Regions from separate parts of the Janthinobacterium sp. SUN206 genome, predicted to be linked through region 1. Evidence: riboswitches for the same ligand, from Rfam matches in the RefSeq annotation. Region 1 holds a riboswitch; the other holds the start of a gene.
The links. A riboswitch is a leader RNA that binds a small molecule or an ion and turns the genes downstream of it on or off. The one in region 1 is predicted to bind thiamine pyrophosphate.
Positions count from the first base shown of each region.

Region 2: another riboswitch for thiamine pyrophosphate. It lies ahead of thiC (phosphomethylpyrimidine synthase ThiC); the one in region 1 lies ahead of O3300_RS08445 (TonB-dependent siderophore receptor).

Region 1 is NZ_JAPWIB010000001.1:1,871,821-1,879,592, reverse strand. It holds gene O3300_RS08465 (TetR/AcrR family transcriptional regulator) at 1-491, opposite strand, end outside; gene O3300_RS08460 (DUF2867 domain-containing protein) at 559-1,077, shown strand; gene pnuC (nicotinamide riboside transporter PnuC) at 1,164-1,775, shown strand; gene O3300_RS08450 (ATP-binding protein) at 1,775-2,323, shown strand; gene O3300_RS08445 (TonB-dependent siderophore receptor) at 2,320-4,467, opposite strand; TPP riboswitch at 4,555-4,652, opposite strand; gene O3300_RS08440 (iron-containing alcohol dehydrogenase) at 4,732-5,889, opposite strand; gene O3300_RS08435 (hypothetical protein) at 6,032-6,337, shown strand; gene O3300_RS08430 (Imm26 family immunity protein) at 6,463-6,942, shown strand; gene O3300_RS08425 (sensor histidine kinase) at 6,981-7,772, opposite strand, start outside.
Region 2 is NZ_JAPWIB010000006.1:116,515-124,286, reverse strand. It holds gene O3300_RS26535 (ANTAR domain-containing response regulator) at 1-22, opposite strand, end outside; gene thiE (thiamine phosphate synthase) at 102-725, opposite strand; gene O3300_RS26525 (hydroxymethylpyrimidine/phosphomethylpyrimidine kinase) at 736-1,500, opposite strand; gene O3300_RS26520 (thiazole synthase) at 1,500-2,294, opposite strand; gene thiS (sulfur carrier protein ThiS) at 2,320-2,523, opposite strand; gene thiC (phosphomethylpyrimidine synthase ThiC) at 2,544-4,457, opposite strand; TPP riboswitch at 4,537-4,652, opposite strand; gene O3300_RS26505 (hypothetical protein) at 4,761-5,015, opposite strand; gene O3300_RS26500 (response regulator) at 5,054-5,860, opposite strand; gene O3300_RS26495 (ATP-binding protein) at 5,889-7,772, opposite strand, start outside.

The DNA of each region.
Region 1 (7,772 bases):
TGGCCCAGCGACCAGCCGGCGCTGGCGGCGGCCTTGTCCCAGCGCGCATCGAGGCCCGCTTCGCGCACGGCCGCGCCGGCCGTCTGCAGCACGTACTGGAAGCACGCCTGCGCCGCGTCCTGCAAGGCGGGGAACTGGCGCACGTCCTGGTGTTCGAACATCAGCCGGTAATGGGCCGGCGCGGCCAGGGCGAATTCGATGTATTGCTGGCCCAGCAGCTGAAAACGCTGTTCGGAAGGCAGGCTGCCCTGCGGCGGCAGTTCGGCTTCCCATTTGGCGATCAGGCTGGCGAAGCCGGCCGCCGCCACGTCGGCCAGCAAGGCTTCCTTGCTGGGAAAGTGGCGGTACACGGCGGCGATCGACACGCCCACCGTGCGCGCCAGTTCGCGCAGGGAAAGGGCGGCGTCGTGCTGTTGCGCCAGTTGCGCGATGGTGGCGGCGACCAGGGTGTCGCGCAGGTTGCCATGGTGATAATTGCTGTTCGTGCTCATGTTATGTTATCGCTGTTCACATTGTCGTGTATGATGGCCATGTTATCACTGAACACATGGAGAGCACATGCAAGAGATGAACAATGCGGTACGCGCCGTGGCCTTGCCGCCGGGCGCCAGCATCGCCCCCTTGTACCCGGGCAGCCACTTGGCCGACGCGTATGCCGTCGAGTTGCCGACTGCGCAGGCGCGCCAGATGGACATGGAAAGCCTGGCGCGCGTGCTGCTGGGCAGCCAGCCGGGCTGGGCGCGCAAGCTGATGGTGGTGCGCGACGCCATCGTGGCGCGTTTCGGCATCCGGACGGCCAGGCAGATGGAAGCCAGGCCTGGCAAGCGCATCGGCATCTTCCGCATCTTTGCCGTCAGCGACGATGAAATCATCGTGGGCGAGGATGACAGCCACCTGGATTTCCGTTTGTCGGTGCTGCGCAACCGCGACGCGGGGCGGCATGGCAGCGTGACCATGTCCAGCGTCGTGCATTGCCATAATCGGGTGGGGCGCGCCTACATCCTGGTGATCCGGCCCTTCCACAAGCTGATCGTGCAGCGCTCGCTGGCGCGCGCCGTCAAGGGCGGCTTTGCCTGAGCGGGGGAGGGGGCTGGCGGTGCGGGCAATCTTGCTTATTCATGGCTGGTATTGCATACTGCACCACCAGCCTCATCACGATTCCCATGAACGATACGCTTCTCCTGCTGGGTTTTGCCACCACGCCGCTTGAACTGATTTCCTTTGTCCTGGCATTGACAACCGTTGCGCTGAACATCCGCCAGAATCACTGGGCGTGGCTGTTCGCCATCATTTCCTCGGCCGCCTACGGTTTCGTGTTTTTCGAATCGCGCCTGTATGGCGACATGGCCTTGCAACTGCTGTTCATCAGCGTCTCGTTCTGGGGCTGGTACCAGTGGCTGCATCCGGCCAGCGGCGGCAAGACCCTGCCCGTGACGCGCCTCGACGGCCGCGGCTGGCTGGCATGCGCCGTCGGCTGGCTGGTGGGCTTCCTGCTCATCGCCTGGCTGCTGACGACGACGGACACGGACGTGCCCCATGCGGACGGTTTCCTCACGGCAGGCAGCCTGGTGGGACAATTCCTGCTGTCGCGCAAGAAACTGGAAAACTGGATCGCCTGGATCATCGTCGACGTGCTGTACGTGTGGCTGTATGTGCACAAGGGCCTGACCCTGACGGCCGTGCTGTATGCGTTCTTCGTCGTGATGGCCGTCATCGGCTTGCTGGCGTGGCGAAAGTCGGCTCCGGCCGCGCCGAGCGCGATGGTCCTCAAGTGATGGAGCGTTGCGTGCGCGTGGCCATCCTGGGCGCGGAATCGTCGGGCAAGTCGACCCTGGCGGCGGCCCTGGCCGAGCGCTATGGCAGCGTCTGGGTGCCCGAGTATTTACGCGAGTTTGTGGAAACGCAAGGCAGGGTGCCCGTGGCGGCGGATCAGTATGGTATTGCGCGTACGCAAGTCGAACGCGAAGCGGCCGCTGCCGCCCAAGCCCGCCACTTCCTGTTTTGCGACACGACGCCCTTGATGACGGTGGTGTACAGCCGCCATTATTTTCACGGTGCAGATGCGCAACTGGCGGCGCTGGCCGATGCCACGCAGTACGATCTGACCCTGGTCACGGCACCCGACAGCCCCTGGGTGGCCGATGGCTTGCAGCGCGAGTCGGAAGCCGTGCGCCAATTGATCTACCGCTACCTGCTCGATGAGCTCGACGCGCGCGGCATCGTCTACCACGTGCTACGCGACAGCCTGGAGGCGCGCCTGGAACAGGCGGCGCCTTTGCTGCAGCAGGCGCTCGCTGCGGCGCCTGTCATTTCCCTCAATTAGAAGTCAAACTGCGCCGAGACCTTGAACGTGCGGCTGGCGCCCGGATACAGATAGCCATCCGATTCCGGCGTCACGTCGCGCCAGTAGAACTTGTCGGCCACGTTGTTGACGGTGGCGCGCAGCACGGCGCGCGTGCCGGCGATGCGCGTGGCGTACGCGGCGCCCAGGTTGAACACGTTGTATGACGGCACGAAGGTCGTGTTGCTGTACTCAAACGCTTTCTTGCCCGCATACTCCCAGCTGCCATTCACGCTCAAGCCCGCCACCTGTTGCACGGCGTAATCCGCATGCACGGCCGCCTTGAAGGCCGGCACGTTGGGCACGCGCTTGCCGTCGAGGTCGGCATTGCCCGTGCCTGACTGCTGGCTGTTCAGGGCCGTCACGGACGCGCCCAGGCTCAGGCTGGACGATGCCTTGCCCTGGGCCGACAATTCCAGCCCCCGGTGCTGGGCCTGGCCTTCGCGCACGAAGTTATAGGCGGTGTTGTCGACGTACTGGTTGAATTCCAGGCCCTTGCGGATCTGGAACAGGCTGGCCGCCAGCATGAAGTCCGGCGTCACATCCATCTTCACACCCAGTTCGACCTGCTTCGAGCGGCTGGGCGACAATTCCACGTTGGCATTGAGCGCCTTGCGGTCGGCCGTGCCGCCATGTTCCATGCCTTGCGAATAGGCCGCATACACGGAGAGATTGTCGAGCGGGGTGTAGACGAGCGAGACGTTGGGCAGCAGGAAATCGTGCTTGGCGCGGATTTCCGTATCGGCCTTGAGTACATACTGGTAGCCGTCGACATTGATATGGCGCAAGCCGCCATGCAGCTTCCAGTTCGGCGCCAGGCTGACGATGTCCTGCACGAAGACGGAGTTTTCCGTGTCCTTGCGCACCAGGCGTACGGGGCCTTGCACGCCCGTCGACATGTCGACGATCTGCGGGCGGTAGATGTTGCTCACGCCGGCCCAGTCGTACACGTACAGGCCGGCGCGGTCCTTGCGGCGGAAGGTCGAGACGCCGGCCGTGAATTCATGGCGCAGGGAACCGGTGGCGAACTTGCCCTGGATCATGGCTTGCGCGCTCAGCGGTTTTTTCGTCTCGCCCAGGCTGCGGTAGTCATACACGTCGAAGTCGCCATTGCCGCAGAAGCCGGGGTACAGGTCTTGCGCGCTGCAGCCATACGGGAAGGCCGTGTAGTCGTCGCGCTTGAACGAGTGCTGGTTGGCCGACAGGGTGGCATGCCAGTCGTCATTGAACGCGTACTGGAAGCGCAGGCCGAGATTGCTGGTGACGGTTTCCACGGGGCGCGTCCACGGCTGCAGGTTGAGCATGGCGTCGGCGCTGATGCCGGTCGGCAAGGTTTTATTGTTCAGCAGCTGGAAGCCGGGCGCCGTGGCCTGCGCCTTGTCCTGGTAGTCGGCATCGATTTGCAGCAGGGCTTGCGGCGAAATCTGCCAGTCGAAGGCGCCGGAAATGAACTTGCGGTTGCCGTCCGCGCCCTTGATGTAGGAGCGCAGGCGCTCGGCGGCCACGTTGACGCGGTAGCCGAAGCGCGTGTCTTCCAGGCGGCCGCCCAGGTCGATGGCGCCGTATACGGTGCCGCGCTCGCGCGTTTCCACGGTGACCGTGCGCAGCGGGGCGGCGGTGGGGCGCTTGACGATGAAGTCGATCACGCCGCCCGGCGCGGCCACGCCTGCCTGCAAGCCGGCCAGGCCCTTCAGCACTTCGATGCGTTCCTTGTTTTCCAGCGGGATTTGCGTGTCGCCAGGAATGGCCACGCCATCCTTGCGGTAGCTGGAATTGTTATCGAGCTTGAAGCCGCGGATGGAAAACTGTTCCGCATAGCCGACGGCGTTGTAGGCATCGTTGATGCTGGTGTCGAGCTTGACGGCATCGCTGAGATTGCGGATCTGCAAGTCCTGCATGTCTTTTTGCGAAATGACGGTGACGGATGCCGGCGTCTGCAGCAGCGGCGCGTCACTGAAGCCGCCCACGGAGGCGCGCTTGGCGGCCGGCGCCTTGCTGGCCGTGACGACGACTTCGGCCATGCTTTGCGCCTGCGGGTCGGCTGCGTCGGAAGCCAGGGCGGGCGCGGCAAACGCGTGCAGGATGGCCAGGGTCAATACAGAAACAGATAAATTCGGTGTGGACATAGATTGCTCGTGGTTCAAGCCGTCTCTGTAAAAAGAGCACGGCAGGCTGCTTGTTCGGCTGGCGCCAACGCAGGAGCTATCAAAGGAGGGAGGTACTTTGCGCTTTCCTTCGCTGGCATTATCCAGATCAGGTACGAAGGGTATCTCTCACCCGGATTACTGCTCCAGGACCCCTAGCGAAATGACAGCTTAGCATGAACCACGGCCAGCTGTCCCACCCGGCTGACCGTTTTACAACAGTGTGGCTGGAATTTGTAAACTGAGCTACAGACTGAGTTCCAGCACCTTGCGGCTGACGGCGGGCGTCACTTCGCGCTGTTCGCCCAGGGCCGTCATGCCGTGCGCTTCCAGGGCGGACACGACGGCGTCCACGCTGGCGTGGTTGAGGCCGTAGTCGGCCAGGCGCGTCTTGACGCCCATGTGGCGGAAGAAGAATTCCGTGCGCGCGATGGCGGCTTCGATGCGGCCATCCTCGTCGCCGCCGTCCAGGCCCCACACGCGGGCCGCGTATTGCAGCAGCTTGGCGCGCTTGGCTTGTTTGCGCACGCGCAACATGCTGGGCAGGATGATGGCCAGGGTTTGCGCATGGTCGAGCTCGTACAAGGCCGTCAATTCGTGGCCGATGGCGTGCGTGGACCAGTCCTGCGGCACGCCCACGCCGATCAGGCCGTTCAAGGCCAGGGTGGCGCTCCACATCACGTTGGCACGCACGTCGTAGTCGTCCGGGTGCGACAGGGCTTTCGGGCCTTCTTCGATCAGCGTCAATAAAATGCCTTCGGCGAAGCGGTCTTGCACGGACGCGTTCACAGGGTAGGTCAAATACTGTTCCATCACATGCGCAAACGCATCGACGACGCCATTGCCCACCTGGCGCAGCGGCAAGGTGAACGTCTTCGACGGGTCCAGCACGGAGAATTTAGGATATACCTTGCGGCTCATGAACGAGCGCTTTTCTTGCGTGGCCTTGCGCGTGATCACGGCCGAGCCATTCATTTCGGAACCCGTGGCCGGCAAGGTCAATACGGTGCCGAAGGGCAGGGCGGCTTCGACGATCTTGCCCCCTTTGGCCAGGATGTCCCAGGCCACGCCTTCGTGCAGGGCGGCCGCGGCGATGAACTTGGTGCCATCGACCACGGAACCGCCGCCGACGGCCAGCAGGAAATCGATGCGCTCGCTTTTCACCATGGCCACGGCCTGCATCAGGGTTTCATAGCTGGGATTGGGTTCGATGCCGGCAAATTCCAGCACCGTATGGCCGGCCAGCGCCGCCTTGACTTCATCGTAGACGCCGTTCTGCTTGATGCTGCCGCCGCCATACGTCATGAGCACTCTGGCCTGGGGCGGGATCAGCGCCGTGATGGCGGCGATCTGGCCCTGGCCGAAAAGGATTTGCGTCGGATTGTAAAAGTCGAAATTGAACATGGGGCTCCTGCCGCTGAGGTTTAGGCTGTTGCTGATCCATGATTATGGCCGAATGGGTGGAAACGTGCCGTGGACGCTTGAGCTTTTCGTCCGCGCGGTGGAGAATGCAGCCGATGTCACCACCACGCGAAAAGGAATGCGCATGACCACCGTCCCACTGGAAGAATCCGGCTTGCCGGCCACCGCGCTCGACATGCACCGCGCCATCGGCGCCACCATCGCCGCACTGCAGGCGCTGGACTTGAACAGCCAGCGTTTCGAGGCGTGCACGGACCCGGAACTGCGCCGCGTGCTCGCGCACGCGGGCGACACCAGCCGCAAGGAAGCGGCCATGCTGCTCGAATGGATGCGCCGCCGCGACGCGCGCCTGGACACGGCCATGAAGGAAGCGCTGTTCAAGGCGGGGCCGATTGTTGCCCAGTATCACTATGACGAGAAAATATTGTAACTATTGGTTTGTTGCTGTGGCGTACCATGCGCCACTTTCGCATCGCTTCGCGTAGACTGTGCCCCTAATTAAATTTAACGTCGGATAGCAGCGGCTGTCCGGTGTATTTCAGGGGGCTTCAAGAAATGAGATCATTACCATACCGAGAAGGCAGCTGGTTTGCCGTGCCCTTGCCGGGCGGCGGCTATGCCGTCGGCGTGGTGGCGCGCAGGGCGCCTGCCGGGCGCATCATGCTGGCGTATATGTTCGGGCCGAAGCGCGACAGCTTGCCCACGCTGGAAGAGCTGGAAGGCTTGCGCCCGGAACAGGCCGTGCGCCGCCTGCGCACGGGCGACATGGCCCTGCTCAACGAGCGCTGGCCCCTGCTGGGCGACAGCCGCCACTGGGAGCGCGACGCCTGGCCCATGCCGGCCTTTATCCGCCGCAATGAATCCTTGCAGCGCGCCTGGCGCGCCAGCTATGCGGATGCCGACCCTGCCAAGCTGAACCGCGAGGAATCGATTCCCTTCGATACGCCGGGCATGGAAAGCGATTCCCTGTACGGCTATGGGGCGACGGAATTGTTGATGAATAAATTGCTGGCGCAGGAACAGGCGTCCGCCTGAGCGGCAGGGAACGGCACAGCTGTACCGTTCCCGTTCGGTTATGCCGCTGGCAAGCTGATCTGAAACGCGAGGCCGCCGCCTTCGCGGTTGCGCACTTGCAATTCGGCGCCATGGCGCAGCAGTACGCGGTCGACGATGGCCAGACCTAAGCCTGCGCCATTGGCCTGACCACGCGCCGTGTCGAGGCGGGTGAACGGCTTCATCAGCTGCTCGATCTTTTCCGCCGGCACGCCCGTGCCGTGGTCCTGCACCTCGATGATCACCTTTTTCGCGCCGTGGCTGGTGCGCACCTGGCAGGCGATGTCGATTTCCGTCACGTCGCTGTCCGGCGTCTTGCCATAGCGGCGCGCATTCTCGATCAGGTTGTTCAGCACGCGGCGCAGGTCCGTGGGATTGCCCATCGCATGCGCGCCGTCGGCGATGCTGGCGTTGATCTTCACATCCGGCAGGCGCATCGCTTCGCGCGTCATGTCGTTGAGCAAACCGCTGAGGTCGACGTCGGTAAAGCTCGACGCCTCCGTCGGCCTGGCATAGTCGAGGAACTGGCCGATGATGGCGTCCATTTGCCCGATATCGGACTGGATGCCTTCGCGCGCCTCGTCCGACAGGTTCGCCATTTCCACTTCCAGCTGCATGCGCGCCAGCGGCGTGCGCAAGTCGTGCGAAATGCCCGCCAGGATCACGGCGCGGTCCGATTCCACCTGTTTCAGGTCGTCGACCATCTGGTTGAAGCTGCGGTTCGCCTCGATGATTTCGATCGGCCCCTTTTCCGGCAGCGGCGCCGGCTGCTTGCCCTTGGCGATGTCGCGCGCGGCCGCCGTCAAGCGCGA
Region 2 (7,772 bases), on a different contig from region 1:
TCGCGGCGGCTGGCTGACTCATGGGTAAAGGGACCTCGGTAATGAATGATGCCCTTATTATATGCCGATTATTCCCTCAAACCAGCCTTGGATTCCCATGCTCATGCCGCAAACAGCAGATTGAATTGCTGCACTGCAATATCCACATCGTCCGCCTGATGTCCCTTGCCAAATACGCTGCTGATCGCCGCCACCATATCGGCCCCGCGCGCCACCAGCGGCGCCGCGTTCTCCGGCGTCATGCCGCCGATCACCACGCAGGGCAAGGCGATTTCGCGTTTCGCCTGCAGCACGATATCCAGGGGCGTCGTCACCGGATACTTTTTCACCAGCGATGGATAAAAGCCGCCGAAGGCCACGTAGCTGGCGCCGCCCTCTGCTGCCGTGCGCGCCAGGGCCATGTCGCCATAGCAGGAAGCGCCGACGATCTTGCCGCTACCCAGGCGCGCGCGTACCTGCGCCACGGACGCGTCCGTGCCGCCCACGTGCACGCCGTCCGCGTCCAGCTCTTCGCACAGCTCGAGAAAATCGTTGACGATGAAAGGCACGCCATACTTGCGGGCCAGGGCCAGCAAGGCGCCCGCCTGTTCGCGCCGCTGCTCCGCGTCGGCGCTCTTGTGGCGGTATTGCAGCAGCGCCACGCCGCCATGCAAAGCCTGCTCCGTGATATCGAGCAGGCGGTCGGTGTCATCCCAGTTCGGGGTGACCAGATACAGTCCACGCATGATGTTTTCCTTATTCAATGAATCGTTGCGGCATGAGTTGACCTGGCGCAATCGCATACGCGCCGGCCAAGGCCGCATGGCAATAGCTTTGCGCGCCATCAAGCGCTTCGGGCAATGCCTGGCCCAGCGCCAGGCGGGCCGCGATGGCGGACGCCAACGTGCAGCCGCTGCCGTGGAATTCGCCGGGCAGACGCGGCCAGCGCCACTCGCGCGCGCGCCCGTCACCGTCCAGCCAGCGGTTGACGATCTCCTCGCCGTCGCCGTGGCCGCCCGTCACCAGCACGTGTCCACAGCCTTGCGCGCGCAAGTTGTCTGCGCCACCGAGGGCCAGCGCTTCCGGCCCGTTCGGTACGATGACGGTAGTCACGGGCAGCAAGGGCGCCAGCGCCAGCACGGCGTCGTCCCGGCTGAGCACGTCGCCATGGCCGCTGGCCAGCACGGGATCGAGCACGACGGGCAAGCTTGGGCGGACCAGCCGCAATTGGGCGATCAGTTGCGCAATGACGGCCGCATTCGCCGCGCTGCCGGGAATGCCGACCTTCACGACATCGATGGCGATCTTGTCGATCAGCGCCTGCGCCTGTCGGCGCAGCAATTCCGGCGCCACAGGCTCGACAGCAAACACGCGGTCGTTGTCCTGCACCGTCAGCGCCGTGATGACGGGCAAGGCATGCGCGCCCTGCGCCGCAATCGCTAGAATATCGGCGGCGATGCCGGCGCCGCCCGATGGGTCGGCGCCGGCAAACACGAGCACGGTGGGACGCCGTCGCTCCATCACGCCAGCCGGCCCGCCATCGGCGACGAAGGCGAGGCGGCGAACTTGCGCGGCATGCGGCCCGCCAGAAAAGCTTCGCGCCCGGCCCGCACAGCCAGCTTCATCGCATGCGCCATGCGCACGGGGTCACGCGCGCCGGCAATCGCTGTATTCATCAGCACGCCATCGCAACCCAGTTCCATGGCGATGGCCGCGTCCGACGCCGTACCCACGCCCGCATCGACGAGCACGGGCACTTTCGCCTGGTCGATGATCAAGGACAAATTCCACGGATTCAGGATGCCCATGCCCGAACCGATCAGTGACGCGAGCGGCATGACGGCCACGCAGCCGATGTCTTCCAGAATCTTCGCCTGGATGGGATCGTCGCTGCAGTAGACCATCACGTCGAAGCCATCCTTGACCAGCGCTTCGGCCGCGACCAGGGTTTCCGGCATGTGCGGAAACAGCGTCTTTTCATCGCCCAGCACTTCCAGTTTCACCAGATTGCGCCCGCCCAGGAGTTCGCGCGCCAGTTGCAGGGTGTACACGGCATCCTTGGCGTTGTAGCAGCCGGCCGTGTTCGGCAAAATCGTGTACTGGTCGGGCGGCACGAAATCGAGCAGGCTGGGCGCGTTCGGATCTTGCCCGATATTCACCCTGCGGATCGCCACCGTGATGATCTGCGCTTCCGCCGCGTCCGTCGCTTCGCGCGTCTGCGGCAAATCCTTGTACTTGCCACTGCCCACCAGCAGGCGCGACTGGTACTGTTTTCCCGCGATGGTCAGCAGGTCGTTGTTTGTTGCGGTATTCATGTGCGTTTCCTTGTCTATTCTCAACTTAACCGCCGCCAATCGCGCGTACGATTTCCACCTGGTCCTGCGTTTCCAGGACCCGGTCGTGCCACGCCTTGCGCGGCACGACGCTGCGGTTGACGGCCAGCGCCAGCGCCTGGTTTTCCAGCGACAGCGCGGCGATCAATTGGTCCAGGGTTTGCCCCGGCGGCACCTGGTGCGGCGCGCCGTTGAGCGTGATGTCGATCAATGCAGTCATCACGCCCTCCTTCAGACCTTGCGGTACAGCTCGGCGCCGTTCTTGATGAATTCGATGGCTTTCACCTCCATCCCCTGCTGCAGCGCCTTGTCTTCCGCGATGCCCATGCCGGCCGCGTATTCGCGCACTTCCTGCGTGATCTTCATCGAGCAGAAATGCGGGCCGCACATGGAGCAGAAATGCGCCACCTTGGCCGAATCCTTGGGCAAGGTTTCATCGTGGAATTCGCGCGCCTTGTCCGGGTCCAGGCCGATGTTGAACTGGTCGTCCCAGCGGAATTCGAAGCGGGCTTTCGACAGCGCGTTGTCGCGGATTTGCGCGCCCGGATGGCCTTTCGCCAGGTCGGCCGCGTGCGCCGCGATCTTGTACGTGATGATGCCGTCCTTGACGTCCGCCTTGTTGGGCAGGCCCAGGTGTTCCTTCGGCGTCACGTAGCACAGCATGGCCGTGCCATACCAGCCGATCATGGCCGCGCCGATGCCCGAGGTGATGTGGTCGTAGCCGGGCGCGATATCCGTCGTCAGCGGCCCCAAGGTGTAGAACGGCGCCTCGCCGCACTGTTCCAGCTGCAAGTCCATGTTTTCCTTGATCAATTGCATGGGCACGTGGCCCGGACCTTCGATCATCACTTGCACGTCGTGCTTCCAGGCAACTTGCGTCAGCTCGCCCAGGGTTTTCAATTCGCCCAGCTGCGCCTCGTCGTTGGCGTCGTAGATGGAACCGGGGCGCAAGCCGTCGCCCAGCGAGAACGACACGTCATACGCCTTCATGATTTCGCAAATCTCTTCGAAATGCGTGTAGAGGAACGATTCCTGGTGGTGCGCCAGACACCATTTCGCCATGATGGAGCCGCCGCGCGAAACGATGCCCGTCAGGCGCTTGGCTGTCATCGGCACATAGCGCAGCAGCACGCCCGCGTGGATGGTGAAATAATCGACGCCCTGCTCGGCCTGCTCGATCAGGGTGTCGCGGAAGATTTCCCAAGTCAGATCTTCCGCCTTGCCGTTGACCTTTTCCAGCGCCTGGTAGATGGGCACGGTGCCGATGGGCACGGGACTGTTGCGCACGATCCATTCGCGCGTCTCGTGGATATGTTTACCTGTGGACAGGTCCATCACATTGTCGCCGCCCCAGCGGATGGCCCAGGTCATCTTTTCCACTTCCTCGCCGATGGAAGACGTCACGGCGGAATTGCCGATATTCGCATTGATTTTCACCAGGAAATTGCGGCCGATAATCATCGGTTCCACTTCCGGGTGGTTGATGTTGGCGGGAATGATGGCGCGGCCGCGGGCGATTTCCTCGCGCACGAATTCCGGCGTGATTTCGACCGGGATGCTGGCGCCGAAGGACTGGCCCGGATGCTGGCGGCCCATCAGGTCGGCCAGGCGCTCGCCCATGGGGCCGGAAGCCTTGAGTTCGCGCAAATACTCCTGGCGGCGCATGTTTTCGCGGATGGCAACGAATTCCATTTCCGGCGTGATGATGCCTTGGCGCGCGTAATGCATCTGCGTCACGTTCTTGCCGGCGATGGCGCGGCGCGGCTTGCGGTGCAAATTGAAACGCAGCTCGGCGAGCTTCGGGTCCGCCAGGCGGGCGATGCCGTAGTCGGAGGTGGGGCCAGGCAATTCTTCCGTGTCGGCACGCTCCATGATCCATGGCAGGCGCGGCGTATCGAGGCCGGAGCGGATGTCAATGTTCACGTCCGGGTCCGTGTACGGGCCGGACGTGTCGTAGACGTAGATCGGCGGATTCTTTTCGCCGCCGAACGACGCTTCCGTGTCGGACTGGCTGATCTCGCGCATGGGCACGCGGATGTCGGGGCGGCTGCCTTGCACGTAAATCTTGCGCGAATTGGGCAGCGGCGCGATGGCGGCTTCGTCGACCGTGGCGGTGGCGGAGAGGAATTTCGGGTTGGCGTTCATTTTGGCTCCTTGGCTAGACTATTTTTAAGCCTGGAGCCAGCTAAGGAGGTTCGGAATTGCGCACGCGGAAAAGCGGGGTGCAGTCATCCTAAAGCTTCCCTTCGCTGGCATTATCCAGATCAGGTTCGGAGGGTATTTCTCACCCGCGCTTGCACCGTGTTTCCACAGCGAAAGGCAGGACCCCTAGCGTTTGCCGCCTTGCGGCAGCGAGCCAATTATACGCGGTTCACGCCGCGTGACCAGATGATTTCTTGCAGGTGTCGTCTTTGCGCATCTGCTGCATTGCAACAGACGGCAGCGCGCTTATTTCTTCTTGCCCCAGCGCCAGCTGGTCGGTTCGCCCTTCAGCTGGCAGATGAAAATGAGCACGGCAACGATGGCCACTTCATAGACGATGTAGCCGACCAGCATGGTTTGCGGGGGGAACAGGAAGGCGCCGCAGGCGAACAGCGCCAGCGCGGCCAGGAACACCAGCCAGCCCTGCCAGGTGATGGGCAGGCCCCAGCCCCAGCCATAGGTCTTGGCGGGGAACCAGTAGGAGGGAGATTTGTCGGTCATGATTTTTCCTGGTCTGTATCGATGGCGCCCAGTATAAATCAGGCACTGCGATGGCGCTCCGTGACATCGAGGCCGATGCCGCGGTAGCCGATGAAGCGGCTGCCCGTGTCGAACATCGGTTCGCCGCTGACCTGCAGGTATTGCGTGCTGCCGTCGAGGTTGGCGCGGCTGTAGATAAAGTCGAGAAACGGTTCCCGTGCGGCAATCTTGGCGTCGAGCAAGGCACGCTCGGCCGCGTTCCAGCGCTGCGGCTCTTCCTCGCTGCCGATGCCCAGCATTTCAGCCACGGGGCCGGAAAAGCGCGTCAGGTTGCCCTGCGCATCCTGTTCCCAGTACCAGTCGGACGACAGTTCCGTGAAACGCTGGAAGCGCGCTTCGCTTTCGCGCAACTCCGCCGTGCGCACTTCCACCATCTGTTCCAGCGACTTGTTGTATTCGGCCAGCTTCTGGTACAGCAATCGCACTTCCAGCATGTTGTGGATGCGCGTCTTGACTTCCACCAGGTCGAAGGGCTTGCTGACGAAATCCTTGGCGCCCGCCTGCAGCGCGCGCAGCTTGTGGCCCGGCTGGGCCGTGATGACCAGCACGGGCAGATAGCTGCCCGCCTCGAGGTCGCGCAAGCCTTCCATGACCTCGAAACCATCCATTTCCGGCATCTGCAAGTCGAGCAGGATCAGGTCGTAGCGGTGCTGCTGGTGCAGCGCGCGCACGGCTTGCGGGTCCATGGTGGAGGTGATGCGCGTATAGCCGGCATTGCGCAGCACCTGTTCCAGCAGCATGACGTTGGCCTCCTGGTCATCGACGATGAGGATGCTGGCGTTCAGGATCTCGGTGGCTTGAAGCATGGCGGTATTCCTAAAAATAAATGCTGAATTAGCGTACTGCATGAGTGTCGTCGGCCAGGCCGTGCGCGGCCGCATAATGCAGGGCCACGTCGAGCGCATCCATGAATTCGACGACCTTGATCGGCTTGGTCAGGTAGCGGAAGAAGCCCGCTTCCAGGCCCTTTTCGATGTCGCGCGGCACAGCGTTGGCCGACAGGGCCATCACGGGAATATGTTTCGTGAGCGGATCGTCGTGCAGGATATGCAGGGCGCCATAGCCGCTGATGCCGGGCAGGTTGATATCCATCAAGATCACGTCCGGCTGATACGTGCGCGCCAGGTCGATGCCCAGGTGCGCATCGATGGCCGTCAGCAGCTTCAAGTCGCTGCGGCGGGCGATCAATTGCTCGACCAGCGCCAGGTTCGCGGGATTGTCTTCCACGTACAGCAAGGTGCGCTGGCTTTCCTGCGCTTCCTGCGCCTGCGGCAGCGCATCGCCGTCGCCCAGCATCAGTGCCGGCGCGCTGCTGGCGGCCAGCTCGAACCAGAAGGTGGTGCCCACGCCCACCGTGCTGTCGACGCCGATGGCGCCGCCCATCAGCTCGACCAGCTGCTTGGTGACGACGAGGCCGATGCCCGTGCCCTCTTCCGTGCTGTTTTCCTGTCCCAGGCGGTTGAAAGGCTGGAACAGCTGCGCCACCTGCCCCGCATCGAGGCCGGCGCCGCTGTCGCGCACGCTGACGCGCACCTTGGCGCCGCGCTGGCTGCAGTCGACGGTGACGGAACCGCCGCCCTGGTTGTATTTGATGGCGTTCGACAACAGGTTAATCATCACCTGTTTCACGCGCGTGCGGTCCGCATGCACGAAGTAGGCTTCGCCGCAGCGGGGGAAATGCAGGCTGATGCCGCGCTTTTCCGCCTGCGGCGCGATCATCGCCTGGCAATCCTGCAGCACGTCGAGCAGCGACATCGCTTCCTGCGACAACGTCACCTTGCCCGATTCGATCATGGCCAGGTCGAGGATTTCATTGATCAAGCGCAAGAGATACCAGCCTCCCTTGAGGATCTGTTCGATCGAGCGCTGCTGCGGCACGGTGGGCGGCGGCACGTCGGACGCCATCAGCTGCGCAAAGCCCAGCACGGCATTCAGGGGCGTGCGCAATTCGTGGCTCATGCTCGACAGGAATTCGGACTTGGCGCGGTTGGCCTTTTCCGCCACCAGGCGCGCCTTCTTCAGCTCGGCATTGTTGGTTTCGACGAGCGAGCGCGTGTACGCCTGCTGTTCGCGCAGGCGCTGGTCCAGCAGCGCCTGTTCCGCCTCGACCTGCTTGCGTGCCGTATTGTCGGTGCCGATCAGCAAGTAGCCGATGACCTTGCTCTGCGCATCGCGCAAGGCCGTCACGGAAACGATGGCGGGGAAGCGGCTGCCATCGTTGCGGATGTAGGTCAGTTCATAGATGTCTTCGATGCCGCGCGTGGCCTTGAAGACGAGCGCTTCCACGCCGGGCGTGATGACGGTGTCGAGTTCGGCGCTGAGGGCGGCCGCGCGCGCGACGATTTCTTGCGCATCGGAAATGCCAGCCGGCGTCAGCTTGTCCACCACGTCGCTCGCCGCATAACCGAGCATGCGTTCGGCGCCCACATTGAAAATCTGGATCACGCCCTGCGCATCGGTGGCGATGCACGAGAAATTGGCGCTGTTGAAGATCGCATCCTGCAAGGCGCCCGCCTTGAGCAGTTGGCGCGGCAGGCTGGCCGCCACCGTGCGCCGGTACAGCGCCACGAGCAGCATCAGCAGCAAGAAGACCAGCGCGTCGATGACGCAAGCCGTCTCGAACGGCGCGCGCCAGGCCAGCACGCCGACGGCCAGCAGCGCGACGGCGCTGAAGGAAAACGCCAGCGCCATGGGCCAGCGCGACGGTGCGCGCGGGGG